DNA from 2 places in the Arthrobacter sp. 10T44 genome. Region 1 is predicted to be linked to the other one. Evidence: predicted binding sites of a transcription regulator. Region 1 holds the regulator's gene; the other holds the start of a gene.
What was found. Region 1 encodes LexA, which represses DNA repair genes until DNA is damaged. Its sites were predicted from a motif close to TCGAACANNTGTTCGA; they were not measured.

Region 1 (7,692 bases):
GGGAGACCCTGTCCTGCGGGACCGGCGCCTGCGCCGCCGCCGTCGCGATCCGGCACTGGGCCGGCCAGGGCGCCCCGGACACCTGGAACGTTGCGGTTCCCGGCGGCGTCGTCGGCGTGAAATTCTTCCTCGCCGCGGACGGCCACGAGCACGTGGAGCTTAGCGGCCCGGCCGTGATTGTTGCTAGCGGGACGCTTTCCTGACCCGCAGGATCCGGAAGGATTTTGACGTGCTCTCGCGGGTGACGCTGAAGCTGCTGTCGAGCTCCGCCGTGAGCCAGCGCTGAAGCGAATCCGAACCAAGGTTCTTCTGGACCACCAGCCAGGCCGACCCGCCCGGGGCAAGGCGCGGCAGCCAAAGCAGCAGCAGGGCGTGGAGTTCGTCCTTGCCGATCCGGATGGGCGGGTTGGACCAGATCGTGTCGAAGCGCAGTTCCGGGTCGACGTCCCCGGGTGCGCTGGCCGTGACATTCTCCAGCCCCAGCAGGGCTGCATTTTCATTCGTCAGCGCCACGCAGCGCTCATTGACATCCACCGCATAAACCCGGGCATGGGGCGCCCTCAGGGCCATGGTCAGCGCGATCGGCCCCCAGCCGCAGCCGATGTCCAGCAGGTTTCCCTGCGGTGCCGGGGCCGGGACGTCCGCCAGCAGGACGGCGGTCCCTTTATCGATTCCATCCGGGCTGAAGATTCCCGAGGACGTCTGCAGTTGCCGCTGCTCGCCGGCAAGCTCCACGGTCAGTGGCTTGCGGGTGAACGGCCCGGCGGGCTGGGCGCTGAAATAGTGTGCAGACTCCATAACTGGCCAGATTAGTTGGCGGTCCGGCGGTATGGGAAACCGGCCCGGACACGCCGGCGACCGGCACAGCCCCGCCGCGCCGTGGCTACCGCACGGTCTGCTAATCTTAAAACATGATCCTTAACTTCAAGTAACCGGCACGGGCCTTCGATTCGTTGTCGAATGTCCCGTCCCCGCAGCGACGCAGGTAGTTACCTTCCGCTCAGTGCGCCCCCTCCGTGATGCAAATGCCTCACCCGCTGGCGCCAGACCACTTGGAGTCAAGCCTTGAAGCCAAAGGGCTTTAAACCAAAGCAGTGCCCGGCAGCAGTTGCCGCAGTGCTGAACGGACCGTTTCTCCCCGCCACACGGCGCCATCAGACGCCATTCCCCTCCCATATCCACCGCCCCGCTCCCTTGTTTAGCGCTTTGCCAGGGAGCCCCGCCCGGCCAGCGGCGCCGCAGCCGCCAGGCAACCCAGGAGGCACGGATGACCAATAGTCGTCAGCCCAGCGCGAATACCGCGCCACGAAACACCGAACAGCACTATTCTGAAGTTGTAGACCCTTCAAAGGAGACCATGACCAGTCAGCCCAACACCGGACCCGATTCAGCCGCCCAGGACATGAGCCCTGCGGAAATCCAGGCTGTCATCGACCGGATCCTCTCCAAAGACGCCCCTGCCCCGAAGACCGGACGCAGCGCCGACGCCGGGCACCCCGGCGAGTCCAGGGCGGTGTTCGGCAAGGCCCAGGCGATTTCGCGGCTGGATGAGGAACACAGCAGCTACGACGGCGACCAACAGGACCTCGAGGAGCGCCACGCGCTGCGCCGAACCGCAGGCCTGTCGACGGAACTCGAAGATGTCACCGAAGTCGAATACCGGCAGCTGCGCCTCGAGCGCGTTGTGCTTGCCGGGCTCTGGACAGAAGGCACCCTCGCCGATGCCGAGAACTCCCTGCGCGAACTGGCAGCCCTCGCGGAAACGGCCGGTTCCGAGGTGCTCGACGGGCTCGTCCAGCGCCGCGCCAAGCCCGACCCTGGCACCTTCCTGGGCTCCGGCAAGGCCCAGGAGCTCAAGGACATCGTGATGTCCACCGGCGCCGACACGGTGGTGGTCGACGCCGAACTCGCCCCCTCCCAGCGCCGCAGCCTGGAAGACATCGTCAAGGTCAAAGTCATCGACCGCACGGCCCTGATCCTGGACATCTTCGCCCAGCACGCCAAGAGCCGCGAGGGCAAGGCCCAGGTGGAACTGGCGCAGCTCGAATACCTGCTCCCGCGCCTGCGCGGCTGGGGTGAGTCGATGTCCCGCCAGGCCGGTGGCCAGGTGGGCGGCGCCGGAGCCGGCATGGGTTCGCGCGGCCCCGGTGAAACCAAGATCGAGCTGGACCGCCGCCGGATCCGCACCCGGATGGCCAAGCTGCGGCGCGAAATCGCCGCGATGAAGCCGGCCCGGGAAACGAAGCGGGCCAACCGGCGTCGTAATGCCGTGCCGTCGGTGGCGATCGCCGGCTACACCAACGCCGGTAAGTCCTCGCTGCTGAACCGCCTGACCGACGCCGGCGTCCTGGTGGAGAACGCCCTGTTCGCCACCCTGGACCCGACGGTCCGCAAGGCTGAAACCTCGGACGGCCTGGGGTACACCCTCGCCGACACCGTGGGCTTTGTCCGCTCGCTGCCGACCCAGCTGGTGGAGGCCTTCCGCTCCACCTTGGAGGAGGTCGCCGACTCGGACCTGATCCTGCACGTCGTCGACGTCTCCCACCCAGATCCGGAAGGCCAGATTGCGGCCGTCCGCAAGGTGTTCAGCGAAGTCGACGCCCGCAAGGTGCCGGAAATCATCGTCCTGAACAAGGCCGACGCCGCCGACCCGTTCGTGATCGAACGGCTCAAGCAGCGCGAACCGCGCCACGTTGTGGTCTCGGCCCGCACCGGGGAAGGCATCTCGGAGCTGCTCAAGGCCATTAGTGAGGGCATTCCGCGGCCCAGCGTCAAGATGGAACTGATGATCCCGTACAACCGCGGGGACCTGCTCAGCAAGCTGCACGAGACCGACGCCGAGATCATCAGCCTCGACCACGAGGAGACCGGCACCCGAGCCGTGGTGATGGTGCGCGAGGGGCTCGCGGCCGAACTGGATTCCTTCGTCAGCAATGACTGAACCAGCGGTGGCCGAGGGGGCGGCCGGTCCTTCCGAAAGCGCGCCGTCCCAAAGCGGCCCGGATAAAGCCAAGGTTAAAAGCGGCCCGTCCGGCGAGCAGTTCGTGGTTGAACTGCTCGACCGGGCGGTCGCCGGCATGGGCGGCCAGAGCCGCGACGGCCAGCACGAAATGGCAAGGCAGGTGGCGCGAGCGATCGAGACCGGCGACCACCTGCTGGTCCAGGCCGGCACCGGCACCGGCAAATCCCTGGCCTACCTGATTCCGCTGATCGCCCACTCGCTGGTCAGCGACAAGCCCACCCTTGTCTCCACCGCCACCCTGGCACTTCAGACCCAGATTGTCGGCAGGGACCTGCCCCGGCTGCTCAAGACCATCACCCCGGCCCTGGAGCGGCCGGTGAAGGTCGCACTGGTCAAGGGCCGGTCCAACTATGTCTGCCGCCATAAGCTCGAAGGCGGCTTCCCCTCCGAGGAACCGTCCGAGGGCCAACTGTTCTCCCTCGGCGAGGACACCTCGGTGCCGCACTTCGCAGCCGCGATGGGCGGCCCGTCCTCGCAACTCGGCAAGGAAGTGGTCCGGCTCCGCGAATGGGCCGAGGACACCCAGACCGGGGACCGCGACGAGCTCATGCCGGGCGTGACCGACCGTGCCTGGCGGCAGGTCTCCGTTACCTCCATGGAGTGCCTGGGCGCGCAGAAGTGCCCGCTCGCCGCCGAATGCTTCAGCGAACTCGCCCGCCAGAACGCAGCCGACGCCGATGTGGTGGTTACCAACCACGCCATGCTGGCCGTCAGCGCCTTCGAGGGCCTGGCCGTGCTGCCCGAATACGACGTCGTGGTGGTGGACGAGGCGCACGAACTGCAGGACCGGGTCACGGGCGCCGTGTCCGGCCAGCTCTCCGTGGCCATGGTCCACGCCGCCGCCTCCGGCGCCCGCAAGCACACCGGGATCACGGTGGATGCGCTCAACAACGCCGCGTCCAACCTTGAACTCGCCATCGAGGGCGTTCCCAGCGGCCTGATGCCGAACGGACTGAACAGCGAACAGCTCGACTGCGTGGACCAGCTGCGCGACGCCTGCCGCGCCGCGCTCTCCGACTCAAAGGGGGACAGCGCCAACACGGCCGACGGCGGCCGGCAGCTTGCGCGGTCCCGGCTGATGGTGATCCTGGAACTGTGCGAACGGCTCCTGGCCGCCAAGGAGAACCGCGAAGTGGTCTGGTTCTCCCGCAACAGCAGCTTCGACCCGCAACAGGGCTACTCGCAGCCCGATGACTCCGCGCCGGCCCTGATCAACATCGCCCCGCTCAGCGTCGCCGGTCGGCTCCGCGAGGGACTGTTCGCCGACCATACAGTCGTCCTGACATCGGCAACCCTGGCGATCGGTTCGGCTTTCGAGCCGGCGGCCGGAGGGCTCGGCCTAGTGGGCCCGGGCGCACCCAGCTGGACGGGCGTCGACGTCGGTTCGCCCTTCGAATATCCGAAGCAAGGCATCCTCTACGTTGCCAAGCACCTGCCCAAGCCCGGCCGGGGAACATCCCCGGAAGCCCTCGATGAGCTCGAGAAGCTGATCCGTGCCTCCGGCGGCGGCGCCCTGTGTCTCTTCTCTTCCCGGCGCGCCGCCGAGGAGGCGGCCGAAGCGATGCGTCCCCGGCTGGGCCTGAGCATTCTCTGCCAAGGCGAGTCGACCATGACCGCGCTCGTGAAGCAGTTCGCCGACGAGCCCGACACCTGTCTCTTTGGCACCATGTCGCTCTGGCAGGGCGTCGACGTGCCCGGGAACTCCTGCCGCCTGGTAGTGATCGACAGGATCCCGTTCCCGCGGCCAGACGATCCATTGATGACCGCCCGCTCCCGGGCTGTGGCCCAGTCCGGCGGCAACGGCTTCATGAGCGTCTCGGCGACCCACGCGGCCATCCGCCTCGCCCAGGGCGCCGGCCGGCTGATCCGTTCGACGTCGGACAAGGGCGTGGTGGCGGTCCTCGATTCCAGGCTGTCCACCGAACGGTACGGAGCGTTCCTGCGGGCCGCCCTGCCCCCCTTCTGGCCCACTACCGACACCTCGGTGGCCTTGGCCGCCCTGGAACGCCTCGCCAAGGAGAGCCCCGCCAAGCAGCCCGCCACGTAACCGGTGAAGCGGCCCGCCACGCAGGCTGCCGCCGGCCGTGGCCGGGCCGGGGGTATGTGGGCCGGCGCTTGCGTTCCCGCCCGCTTTTTCCGCGCCCGGGACCGGCACTGCCGGGTCACCGCGGCACCGCGCGGGCGGGCGCGCCGTCAGTGTGCCAAGAACCGGGCGGGAGCGCAGAAGGCCCCGTCCGGAACTGCGGACGGGGCCTTCGAGCTGCCGGGAGATGGGCCGGCCGGAGAGTGGTGTGGCAGGGGCGCTACAGGGAGCGCAGCACCGAGACGACCTTGCCCATAATGACGGCATGGTCGCCGAGGATCGGCTCGTACTGGGTGTTCTGCGGGAGCAGCCAGGTGTGGCCGTCCCGCTGGCGGAACGTCTTGACCGTTGCCTCGTCATCGAGCAGGGCGGCCACGATATCCCCATTGACGGCATCGTTCTGACGTCGGACGACGACCCAGTCGCCGTCGCAGATTGCGGCGTCGATCATCGAATCGCCTGCCACCCGGAGCATAAACAGTTCGCCGTGGCCCACCAGTTGGCGCGGCAGGGGCATCACGTCCTCCACCACCTGGTCGGCCAGGATCGGCCCGCCGGCGGCGATACGGCCCACGAACGGCACCATGGCCGTGTCCGTGGCGCTGGCAAGCTCCGAGACGGCGAGGCCGCCGACAGCCCGCAGGCCGCTGGACTTCTCCACGCCGGAAATCCTGGTCGTGCCTTCATCCAGTGTCAGCGGCATGAGGACTTCCATGGCGCGCGGCCGCTTGGGGTCGCGCCGCAGGTAGCCGAGCTTTTCCAGTTGCGAGAGCTGGTGGGTGACGCTGGAGAGGCTGGCGAGCCCGACCGTGTCGCCGATCTCGCGCATCGAGGGCGGGTAACCGTTGTCCGTCACGGAACGCTGGATGGTCTCCAGGATCTTTTTCTGCCGGACGGTCAGGCTTTTCGGCGCCCGGCCGGTTTGGGGGCTGCGCTGGGAAGCCCTCCCGCCGGCGGCTTGTGCTGCCATGTTCGCCATGCCTTTCCATTCCGCCCGGCCGCTGTGGCTACCGGGACCTGCCGAGCTGAAAATGTCAGACCCCGCTGATCAACTGATGTTCATCAACACAAGTGGTTGTCCTGTGATTCAAAAGTAGGCCAGCCAACAAGGTTTTTCAAACATTTGTTCTAGCGAGTCTCGACAATGTTCGTTCATAAGTGCTAAAACAGGAACAGCAAAGTTCGAATATGTGTTCGAAGCTTCACCCGTAGTCCGGTCCGCTGGTTTCGGTTCTGTGTTCGAAGTTTCGGGTTCGATGGTTCGCATTCAAGGTTTTGCGTTTGAAGGTTAGGCCGGTTGGCGGCAGGTACGAGGAGTACGCCGGGCGGCACAGGTATTTCCAGTGGCACAGATAGGTCCAGGAGGGCTCAGCTCATGTCAGCAGTAAGCGCTATTTCCGGTTCGCTGGTTTCCATCCCCATGGAGGCCGCACCCGCGGCACCAGCCCGGCAGGCTCGGCTGCGGCTGACCCGCCGCGGCCGGTTCGTCTTCTTCGGGCTGCCGCTGGTTCTGTTGGCCGTCCTCGTCCTGTCACTGTCCGGCTTCCTGAATGCTCCGGCCAAGGCCGCCGATTCGGCCGCGGAGCTCTCGCTCACCCCGACGGTCACCGTCACGGTCCAGCCGGGGGAGTCCCTCTGGGCCATCGCCGGTGCCGTCGCCCCGGAGCGCGACCCCCGTGACGTGGTCGCCGACATCGTTCAGCTCAACAACCTCGGAGCCGCCCGCGTCCTCCCCGGCCAGCAGCTCTACGTACCCTCGAAGTAAGCCCTACCCGGGCGAGTGGCGCGCCGGGCCATCGGTGCCGCCGGGCGGCCCTTCGCGGTCACAGTTTCGGGGCGGGGCCGGGTCTCACTTAAACTGGGCAAGTGACTGACCAGCTAGAGCGCCTCAACCGACTGCCCCTCCGGACCAATCTGCGGGGACTGCGCCCCTACGGTGCGCCCCAACTGGATGTCCCCATCCTGCTGAACGTCAACGAAAACACCCACGGAGTCCCGGCGGACGTCCGCGCCGCCATCGCCGCAGCCGTGACGGAGGCCGCTGCGGGACTGAACCGCTACCCGGACCGCGAGTTCACCGAACTGCGGGAAGCCCTCGCCGAGTATCTCGGCCACGGACTGGATGCCACGAACATCTGGGCAGCAAATGGTTCGAACGAAGTACTGCAGCAAATCCTCCAAGCCTTCGGTGGCCCGGGACGGACCGCGCTCGGCTTCCCTCCCACTTACTCGATGTACCCGCTGCTCGCCGCTGGCACAGACACCGAATACATCGTCGGTGTACGCGCCGAGGACTACGGGCTGAGCGCCGACTCGGCGGCCCGCCAGGTCCGGGAGCTGAAGCCCAATGTCGTCTTCCTCTGTTCGCCGAACAACCCCACCGGCACAGGCCTGGGGCTTGACGTGGTCGAGGCGGTCTACGAGGCCGGAGAAGCAAGCCAGACCATCGTCATCGTCGACGAGGCCTACCACGAGTTCGCCCACGACGGGACGCCCAGCGCCCTGGCGTTGCTGCCCGGCCGGGAGCGGCTGATCGTCTCACGCACCATGAGCAAGGCCTTCGCCCTGGCCGGCGCCCGGCTCGGCT
Region 2 (7,692 bases), on a different contig from region 1:
CGTTTCAGCTCGGCCCCGGAAAGCCCGAAAATGCCGTTCAGGCTCAGCCGGATGCCGAGCTTGCCCCGGTTCGGGCCGGTGTCCACCCGTTCCACCCGGTATTCGGCGTGGCTGCGGTTGATGTCCAGCGGCAGGATGGGGATCCCCAGCCGCCGGGCTTCGGCCACCAGCAGCCGCTTGGGGTACATCCCCGGGTCGTGTTCCCAGAGCCCGGCCAGGAAGGCTTCGGGGTGGTGGGTCTTGAGCCAGGCGGACTGGTAGGTGGGCACGGCGAAGGCGGCGCCGTGGGCCTTGCAGAAGCCGAAGCTGCCAAAGGCTTTCAGCGTCCCCCAGACCTTGTCCACCACCTCGGGGGTGTAGTTCCGGGCCCGGGCTTCGCGGCGGAAGAATTCCTCCACCCGTCCCTCGAGCACCTCGTTGCCGAGGGCCCGCCGGAATTCATCGGCCCGGGCCAGCCCGCAGCCGGTCATGACGTCGAAGGTTTTGAGGATCTGCTCATGGAAGACGGTGACGCCGTGCGTCTCCTGCAGCACCGGCTTGAGGTCCGGGTGCGGGTAGACCTCCGGCGCGAAGCCGTGCCGGTGTTCCAGGAAGGGCCGGACCATGTCCGACTTCATCGGCCCCGGCCGGAACAGCGAGATGTCGATGATGAGGTCGTTGAATTCCCGGGGCGCCAGCTTGCCGATGAGTTCCCGCTGGCCCGGGGATTCGATCTGGAAGCAGCCCAGGGTGTGGGTGCTGCGGATCAGCTCATAGGTGGGTTCGTCGTCGAGCGGGACGGCGTTGAGGTCGATGCGGCCGTCGGCTGCGATGTAGTCCGGGCCGGAGCCGTCCGGGCCTGCGGGGTGGCGGCCGGCCGCCACCACCTCGGCCTTGGACGGGTGCAGCCGGATCACCTCCCGGACCGCGAACGCCATGGCACTCTGCATCCGGACGCCAAGGACATCGAGCTTGAGCATGCCCATCGGATCCATGTCGTGCTTGTCGAACTGGCTCATCGGCAGGCCCAGGCCGCTGGGCTGCACGGGGGTGCGGTCCAGCAGTGTCGCATCGCCCAGGATGACCCCGCAGGGATGCATCGAGATGTGCCGCGGCAGCCGGTCCAGCCGTTCGGTCAGGTCCACCAACAGGTCCAGCTGCTGGTTTTCGGTGAAGTCCCGCTGCTCCACCCGGCCGGCGAATTCCTTCAGCTCCGGCTTCTCCACCAGGGCCTCACGGAAGTTCCGGGCCGAAAACCGCCACAGCTGTTTGGCGATCTCGTCGATGTCGCCGCCGTCCATGCCGAGGGCCAGGCCGGCGTCGCGGACGGCCCCGCGGGCGCGGTAGCCGTTCTGCATGCTCATCAGCGTGACGCGTTCGGAGCCGAAGCGCTCAAAGATCCTCCGGTAGACGTTGTGCCGTTCGGCGCTTTCGACGTCGATGTCGATGTCCGGCAGGGTGGCGCGGTCCCGGGACAAGAATCGTTCAAAGATGAGGTCGTGCTGCAGCGGGTTGACCTGGCTGACATCGATCAGGAAGTTGACCAGGCTGGAGGCGCCCGAGCCGCGGGCTGCCGCCCGGACCCCCATGTCCAGGATCATCCGGGACACTTCGGCCACCGTCAGGAAATAGGAGGCAAAACCAAGACTGTCGATGATCCGCAGTTCGTGCTCCAGCCGGGCGCGCATTTCTTCGGCTGGCTTGCCGGCGATCCCGGGGAAGCGCCGGCTGATGCCGGCCTCGCAGCGCTGCGTGAGTTCCACGAGCGGGTCCCCCGCAATTCCGATCACCGAGGCCTCCGGGACCACGGGCTGCTTCCATCCCATGTCCGTGACCGGATCCATCCGGCAGCGGTCCGCGAGCGCCTCGGTGTGTGCCAGCAGGCTCTTGAGGTCCGCGGCGCCGTAGCCGGCGGCGTGCATGATTTCCTGGCCCAGCCGCAGCATCTGCGCGGAGGATTTCAGCCAGGCCTGCCCGTTGGGTTGCAGCTGCGGCGCGGCGGAGAGCTCGGGAAGGGATTTCAGTGTCCGGGCGGAGTCCAGCACGTCCGCCGTCGCGGCACCGTCCTCGGCACAGTAGCGCACGGCGTTGCTCAGCACCGCGGGGACTGCGTGTTCCGCGGCGAGCTTGAGCATTCGCACCGCGTGGGCCGTGCTCAGCGGCTCGCCGGGCGGGCTGAGCTGCGAGACGACCTCAGCGGCGAGAGTTCCCGCCGGCATGGCGTCCAGCCAGCGCTTGAAGAGCGTGCGGGGCCGGAGGTAGCGCCGGCCGCCCATCGCGCGGCCGACGTCGGAGTCCGGGCCGATCAGCACGGTCAGCACCGGTTCGAGGGTCTGCGGGTCGAGGGCACGGGAGGCCAGTTCCGCCCTGGTCACGGCGACGGGCACCGTTCCTCCGGCCTTGCCCGTGGTGCGGGCGTGGGCGTCGGAGACCAGCCGGCACAGCGCCCGGTAGCCGGCGCCGCGGTTGTGCCCGTGCGCCAGTACGACGACGCGGCCGCCGAGCTGGGTTCGGAGGTCGCCGTCGTCGTCGAAGACTGCCAGGTCCACCCCCACGACTGGGTCAAGCCCTGCCGCCATGCAGGCTTTCAGGTGCTTGACCGTGCCGTAAAGCCCGTCACGGTCCGTGCAGGCGAGCGCCGTGGCCCCGTCCGCGGCGGCGGCAGCAGCCAGTTCCTCCGGCCAGGACACCCCGTAATGGGCGCTGAAGGCGGTGGCAACGTGCAGGTGGGTGAAGCTCATGCCGACTCGGGCTTCCTGATAGTGCGCAGGGCATCGTGGATCCGCAGCAGCCGCCAGCGACCGCTGCCCAGATGACGGCTCAGGTCCAGGGTGAGGGTGTCCTCCGGGTTACCGGCGTCCCGGACCTGGATCCGCCAGATCTCGTGGTCCACCAGTCCCGGGCCGCTGCCCAGCGGAGCCCGCTGCTCCTCGGCCCACCACTGCCGCCGCTCAAACCAGCGGACCGGTTCGGCGCAGACGTCGTAGTGCCGGCCGCCCCAGGCAAGGGACAGCGGCTGGCCGGACGGGGTGCACGCGACGTCCACCGACTCGCTGAACATCCCCATGGTGCCTCCCGGAATACGCTGACCTCTGGCAAGAATCTTGAGAGGGTATTCGAATATATCTTCGAACAATTCAAGTCTACGCCGGGCCCGGGACAAAACCTAGATGGGGGTGGACGGACGCAAGCGCAGGTAGCAGGATTGAGCTATGAGCTCCCATAGCGCACTCCTGAAGCACGTAAGCATCGCCGCCAAGGATTCAACCTTGGTGGCGAAGTTCGATATAGACGGGAATATCCCGAGTTCCGGGGCCTATGTGGTGGGGCTCGTGGCGGCCACCCCGGACCATTCGCACCAGCGCCGGATGGAAATCGAGTTCATGAACGGCGAGGCAGTTTCTTTCTTCTGTTTCAGCCATGACGGCACGGAAGAGAACTTCGACCTCAAGGGTGTGGAGCACTCCGGCAACACCATCACCGGCAACTTTCCGCTGAGCACGGTGATGGGGCTGGCCAAGGGCCATCTGATGACGGCCTACAGCGATTGTGAGGGCCGGGAGTACCAGGCCAACGTGCCCGTCGAAGAGTCGCTCTAGCTGAGTCGACCAGCCCTAGCTGGAAGCTTTGTAGACGTCCAGCTCAAGCCGGATGAAGGCATCGATCATGGCCCGGTAGGTCTGTTCGACGATCTCGGTGTCGATGTCCTTCTGCTCAGCCGTCGCCTTGACGTGTTCTAGGACCCGCTCCACGCGGCCGGGCGCCCGCACCTCGGCACTGTCCGCCTTCAGGGTGCCGGCAATCCGGATAAGCCGTTCGCGCCGGCCGATCAGCGCGACGATCTGTTCGTCCACCTCGTCGACCGCCACCCGCACGGCGGCGAGTTGTTCCTTATCGGCCTGGGCGTCTTTGGCGTCACGGTGATGTGTGGACATGTGCATGACAGTATCGAACGATGCAACCACGAGTCGACTTCATCTCATTGGGTGTCCGCAGCGTTGACGCCTCGCGCCGCTTCTACGTGGAGGGCCTCGGGTGGCCGGTCCACCGGGAGGTTTCCGGCGAGGTGCTCTTCCTGCAGGTCAACCACGGGCTTATCCTCTCGCTCTGGGACGCCGGGCAGATGCAGGCCGAGGCCGCCACCGATCCCCCGGCCGGCATCCCCTGCATCACCCTGAGCCACAACGTGGGCAGCGCTGACGAGGTGGACCAGGCGATGCGCCAGGCGGAGGCCGCCGGCGCCGTCGTCGTGGCCGCGCCGAAGACCCAGCCCTGGGGCGGCTATACGGGCTACTTCGCGGACCCGGACGGTTTCCGCTGGGAGGTCGCCTTCAACCCCACTTGGACGGTCGACGCCGGCGGCAAGGTCACGGTCTAGTCGCCGCCGATGACCTGGCTCGAAAACACTTCTGCAGACGGGCCGCCCGCTGCGACGAATTCTTTCAAAAGGGCAAGCCCCACTGAAAGCGGCAGGGAGAGTCTTCCCCGGTACTGGGGCTCGAGCATTGTTTCCGGCGACGATCCCCATTCGCTCGGTTCACCCACAAGCCTGGTGAATGTCCGTCCGCGAACGAACGGTCTCTCGAGTTTCCCCGTCATCCGCTGTTCCAGAACGTGCGAGTCCACGGAGAGCAAACTCAATGTCATGAGTTCGGGACGCGCCGCCTTTTCAAGCCAGCGTCCGAAGCCTAGGAAGTAGCTCTCTTGGATCTCATTGGCCAGAACTCCAGCTTCTTCCTGCAACTCACGGTTGGCCCCGTTGGCCGCCAGTTCCGCCAAGGGAAGCGAAGCGCGGCCCTGAAAATCCTTGGGCTCCAGCGCACCCGAGCCACTCGGAGCCAACTGACCGCCGCTGTTTAGGTTATGAATTCCTTGATCCACTATGAGCAGCTTGCCATCGCTCGTGAATGCCATGACTGAGGTCCCCACCACGTTTACAAGCCATGAGTCGTGGAAGTCCCTGAGCGCCCCGCGTCGGGTAATGAAAAGCCTTCGTCCGTGGTCTTCGGTGAAACGACCGGCCTGGCTTACGTCGTGGAGCGCAAGCTGGTCCGTTGCGATGTGCTGAAAGTAGGTTGCGGGCTGAAAATCTATCCAGCGAGGCAGCTCAGACGCAGCCGGCCCTACCCCAACGTTCGAGTTCCATCCAAGGATAGGCCCGTCAAAGACATGCCTAACCTTGATCTTGTCGTCGAGAAAGCGTTGGCCGAGGGCGCTCAGGGACGGGGGCATCGTGAACGGTTTGGATTCCAGTCGCGCCTCCAGTCCGTCCTGTATGGCCGAGCTCACCAAGTCGTCCGAGAGGAAGGATCCGTGCGGGAACTTGCGATAGGTGAACCGACCGTGGCTGCTAGTCGTCGGCACGAAACTTTCGAAGGAATCGCTAATGCGCGGTTCAAACACCGTCGAGGCAACGGAGCGACGGTGGGCACGCACCTCCATGTACAACAAGGCAAATGAGATTGCCGCCAGGAGCACGTTGATCCATTCCGGGATGGTAATCCATACGCCGAGAAGGCCCATCACAGCGAGTACGGTGCTTAGGATGATCCACCGCAGCCCACTCGCTTTTCGCCTTATTCGAAAGACCGCGGTAGCCGACTCACGACCCAAAATTGTCACCATTGCCCCCCATGGCAGAACCAGATTCTAATCGAGTCAAATGTACCTTTGTCTCGGCCCTGCAGAGCCAAACATGGCCGGGAACGGAGCCAAGCCTGCCGGCCCGTCCGCTAAAACAGGCTGCCGACCGGCTCGATCAGCTCCGGGGAGTCATTCTTGACGTTCCCGACGGCGGTGCCGACGGCGTCGATCCTCCAGCCCTCGGCGACGTCGTGCGCGCCGGCGCGGACCAGCCCAACCAGCGCGGCGGCGTCTTCCGCCTGCGGATCCAGCCAGGTCTCCATGGTCCTGCGGTCCATCGGCAGCGGGACGCGGTCGTGCAGGGCCGTCAGTTCCGCCAGCATGCCGTCCGCGTAGCCCTCCGGCGGAGAATCGGTGGTGAGGATCGACGTCGAGAGCAGCCAGCGCCCCGGGTCCCCCTCGGTCTTTGACGGGTCCTTCCACCATTCATAGAGGCCTGCGAAGACCACCGGGCTGCCGTCCTTTGGGTGCACGTAGTACGGCTGCTTGCCGCGGCCCTCGCCCTTCCACTCGTAATAGCCGTCGGCCGGAACGGCGCAGCGGCGGGTGCGGGTGGCCTTGCGGAAGGCCGGCTTCTCCAGCACGCTCTCGCTGCGGGCGTTGATCATCTTCGAGCCGATGCCGGGGTCCTTGGCCCAGGACGGCACCAGTCCCCAGCGGGCAATGTGGAGCTGCCGCACGAGTTCACCGTCCACCAGCCGCTCAAGCAGGATCGGCACGTCCGCGGTCGGCGCGACGTTCCAGGACGGTGGAATCACCACCTCTTCCTCGAGTTCGGCGTCGAATTCTGCCAGCAGGTCCCCGACGGCCCGGGCCATCACGTAGCGTCCACACATGGCACCAGCATGCCACCGCGGGCCGCCCAGCGGGAATAGAGCAGGGAATAGCGGGCCCCGGGTTACCGTTATTGGGAGTGACATACGACTTTTGTCGGCAACGGCGATGCCACCCATCATCGCCAACCAGCGCCGTCAACCTGCCTTGAGGAGAACTTCGTGGACTTCACCCCCGATTGCGGCACCATCACCATGTTTTCGACCACCTGGTGCGGCTACTGCAACCGGCTGAAGAAGCAGCTGGACGCGCAGGGCATCGGATACACCGAGATCAACATCGAGGAAGTCGAAGGCACCGCCGAACTCGTGGAGCAGCTCAACGGAGGCAACCGCACGGTCCCCACCGTGCTCTTCCCGGACGGCACCGCCGCCACCAACCCCTCCGCGGCCGAGGTCAAGAGCCGCCTCGCGGCCTAACGCCACTTTTTCAGGACACCCCCCAAACCACTTACGGCGCGGACTCCCGGCTCACCCCAGGGGCCCGCGCCGTGCCGCTTCCCGCCACGGAAGCGGTGATGAAAGGAGCCAACCCCATGGTCCACGAAGTCAAAGGCGCAGTAGTCCGTTCCAAGAACGCACCCGTCACCCTGGAGACCATCCTGGTCCCTGACCCCGGACCCGGCGAGGCCCTGGTGGACATCCTCACCTGCGGTGTCTGCCACACCGACCTGCACTACAAGCAGGGCGCCATTAACGACGACTTCCCGTTCCTGCTCGGCCATGAGGCCACCGGCGTGGTTAGCGCCGTCGGCCCCGACGTCACCGAGGTGGCTCCCGGCGACCGGGTGGTGCTGAACTGGCGAGCCGTCTGCGGCGAGTGCCGGGCCTGCCGCCGCGGCGAGCCGCAGTACTGCTTCAACACGCACAACGCGACGCAGAAGATGACGCTGGCGGACGGCACCGAGCTCACCGCCGCGCTCGGCATCGGCGCCTTCGCCGAGAAGACCCTCGTCGCCGCCGGCCAGTGCACCAAGGTGGACCCCGACGCCGACCCCGCCGCGATCGGCCTGCTCGGCTGCGGCGTGATGGCGGGCCTCGGCGCCGCGATCAACACCGGCAACGTCCAGCGCGGCGATTCCGTCGCCGTCATCGGCTGCGGCGGCGTGGGCGTGGCGGCCGTCGCCGGTGCCGCGCTCGCCGGCGGCACCACCGTCATCGCGGTGGACATCGACGCCAAAAAGCTCGAACGTGCCAAGGAACTCGGCGCCACCCACACGGTGGACTCTTCCGCCGT

Region 2: AC1DBL_RS05730 (DUF6504 family protein) is a predicted target of LexA. The motif match lies at 3,096-3,111, and genes of this name have one in related genera.

What each region holds. Positions count from the first base shown of each region.
Region 1 is NZ_JBFTGT010000012.1:49,321-57,012, reverse strand. Features, by position in the region: gene dapF (diaminopimelate epimerase) at 1-203, shown strand, start outside; gene AC1DBL_RS16045 (class I SAM-dependent methyltransferase) at 184-798, opposite strand; gene hflX (GTPase HflX) at 1,358-2,941, shown strand; gene AC1DBL_RS16035 (ATP-dependent DNA helicase) at 2,934-5,069, shown strand; gene lexA (transcriptional repressor LexA) at 5,326-6,075, opposite strand; gene AC1DBL_RS16025 (LysM peptidoglycan-binding domain-containing protein) at 6,526-6,870, shown strand; gene AC1DBL_RS16020 (histidinol-phosphate transaminase) at 6,972-7,692, shown strand, end outside.
Region 2 is NZ_JBFTGT010000002.1:253,567-261,258, reverse strand. Features, by position in the region: gene AC1DBL_RS05735 (DNA polymerase III subunit alpha) at 1-2,720, opposite strand, end outside; gene AC1DBL_RS05730 (DUF6504 family protein) at 2,717-3,046, opposite strand; gene AC1DBL_RS05725 (hypothetical protein) at 3,192-3,578, shown strand; gene AC1DBL_RS05720 (chorismate mutase) at 3,594-3,920, opposite strand; gene AC1DBL_RS05715 (VOC family protein) at 3,935-4,357, shown strand; gene AC1DBL_RS05710 (hypothetical protein) at 4,354-5,505, opposite strand; gene AC1DBL_RS05705 (SOS response-associated peptidase) at 5,712-6,458, opposite strand; gene AC1DBL_RS05700 (mycoredoxin) at 6,618-6,875, shown strand; gene AC1DBL_RS05695 (S-(hydroxymethyl)mycothiol dehydrogenase) at 6,992-7,692, shown strand, end outside.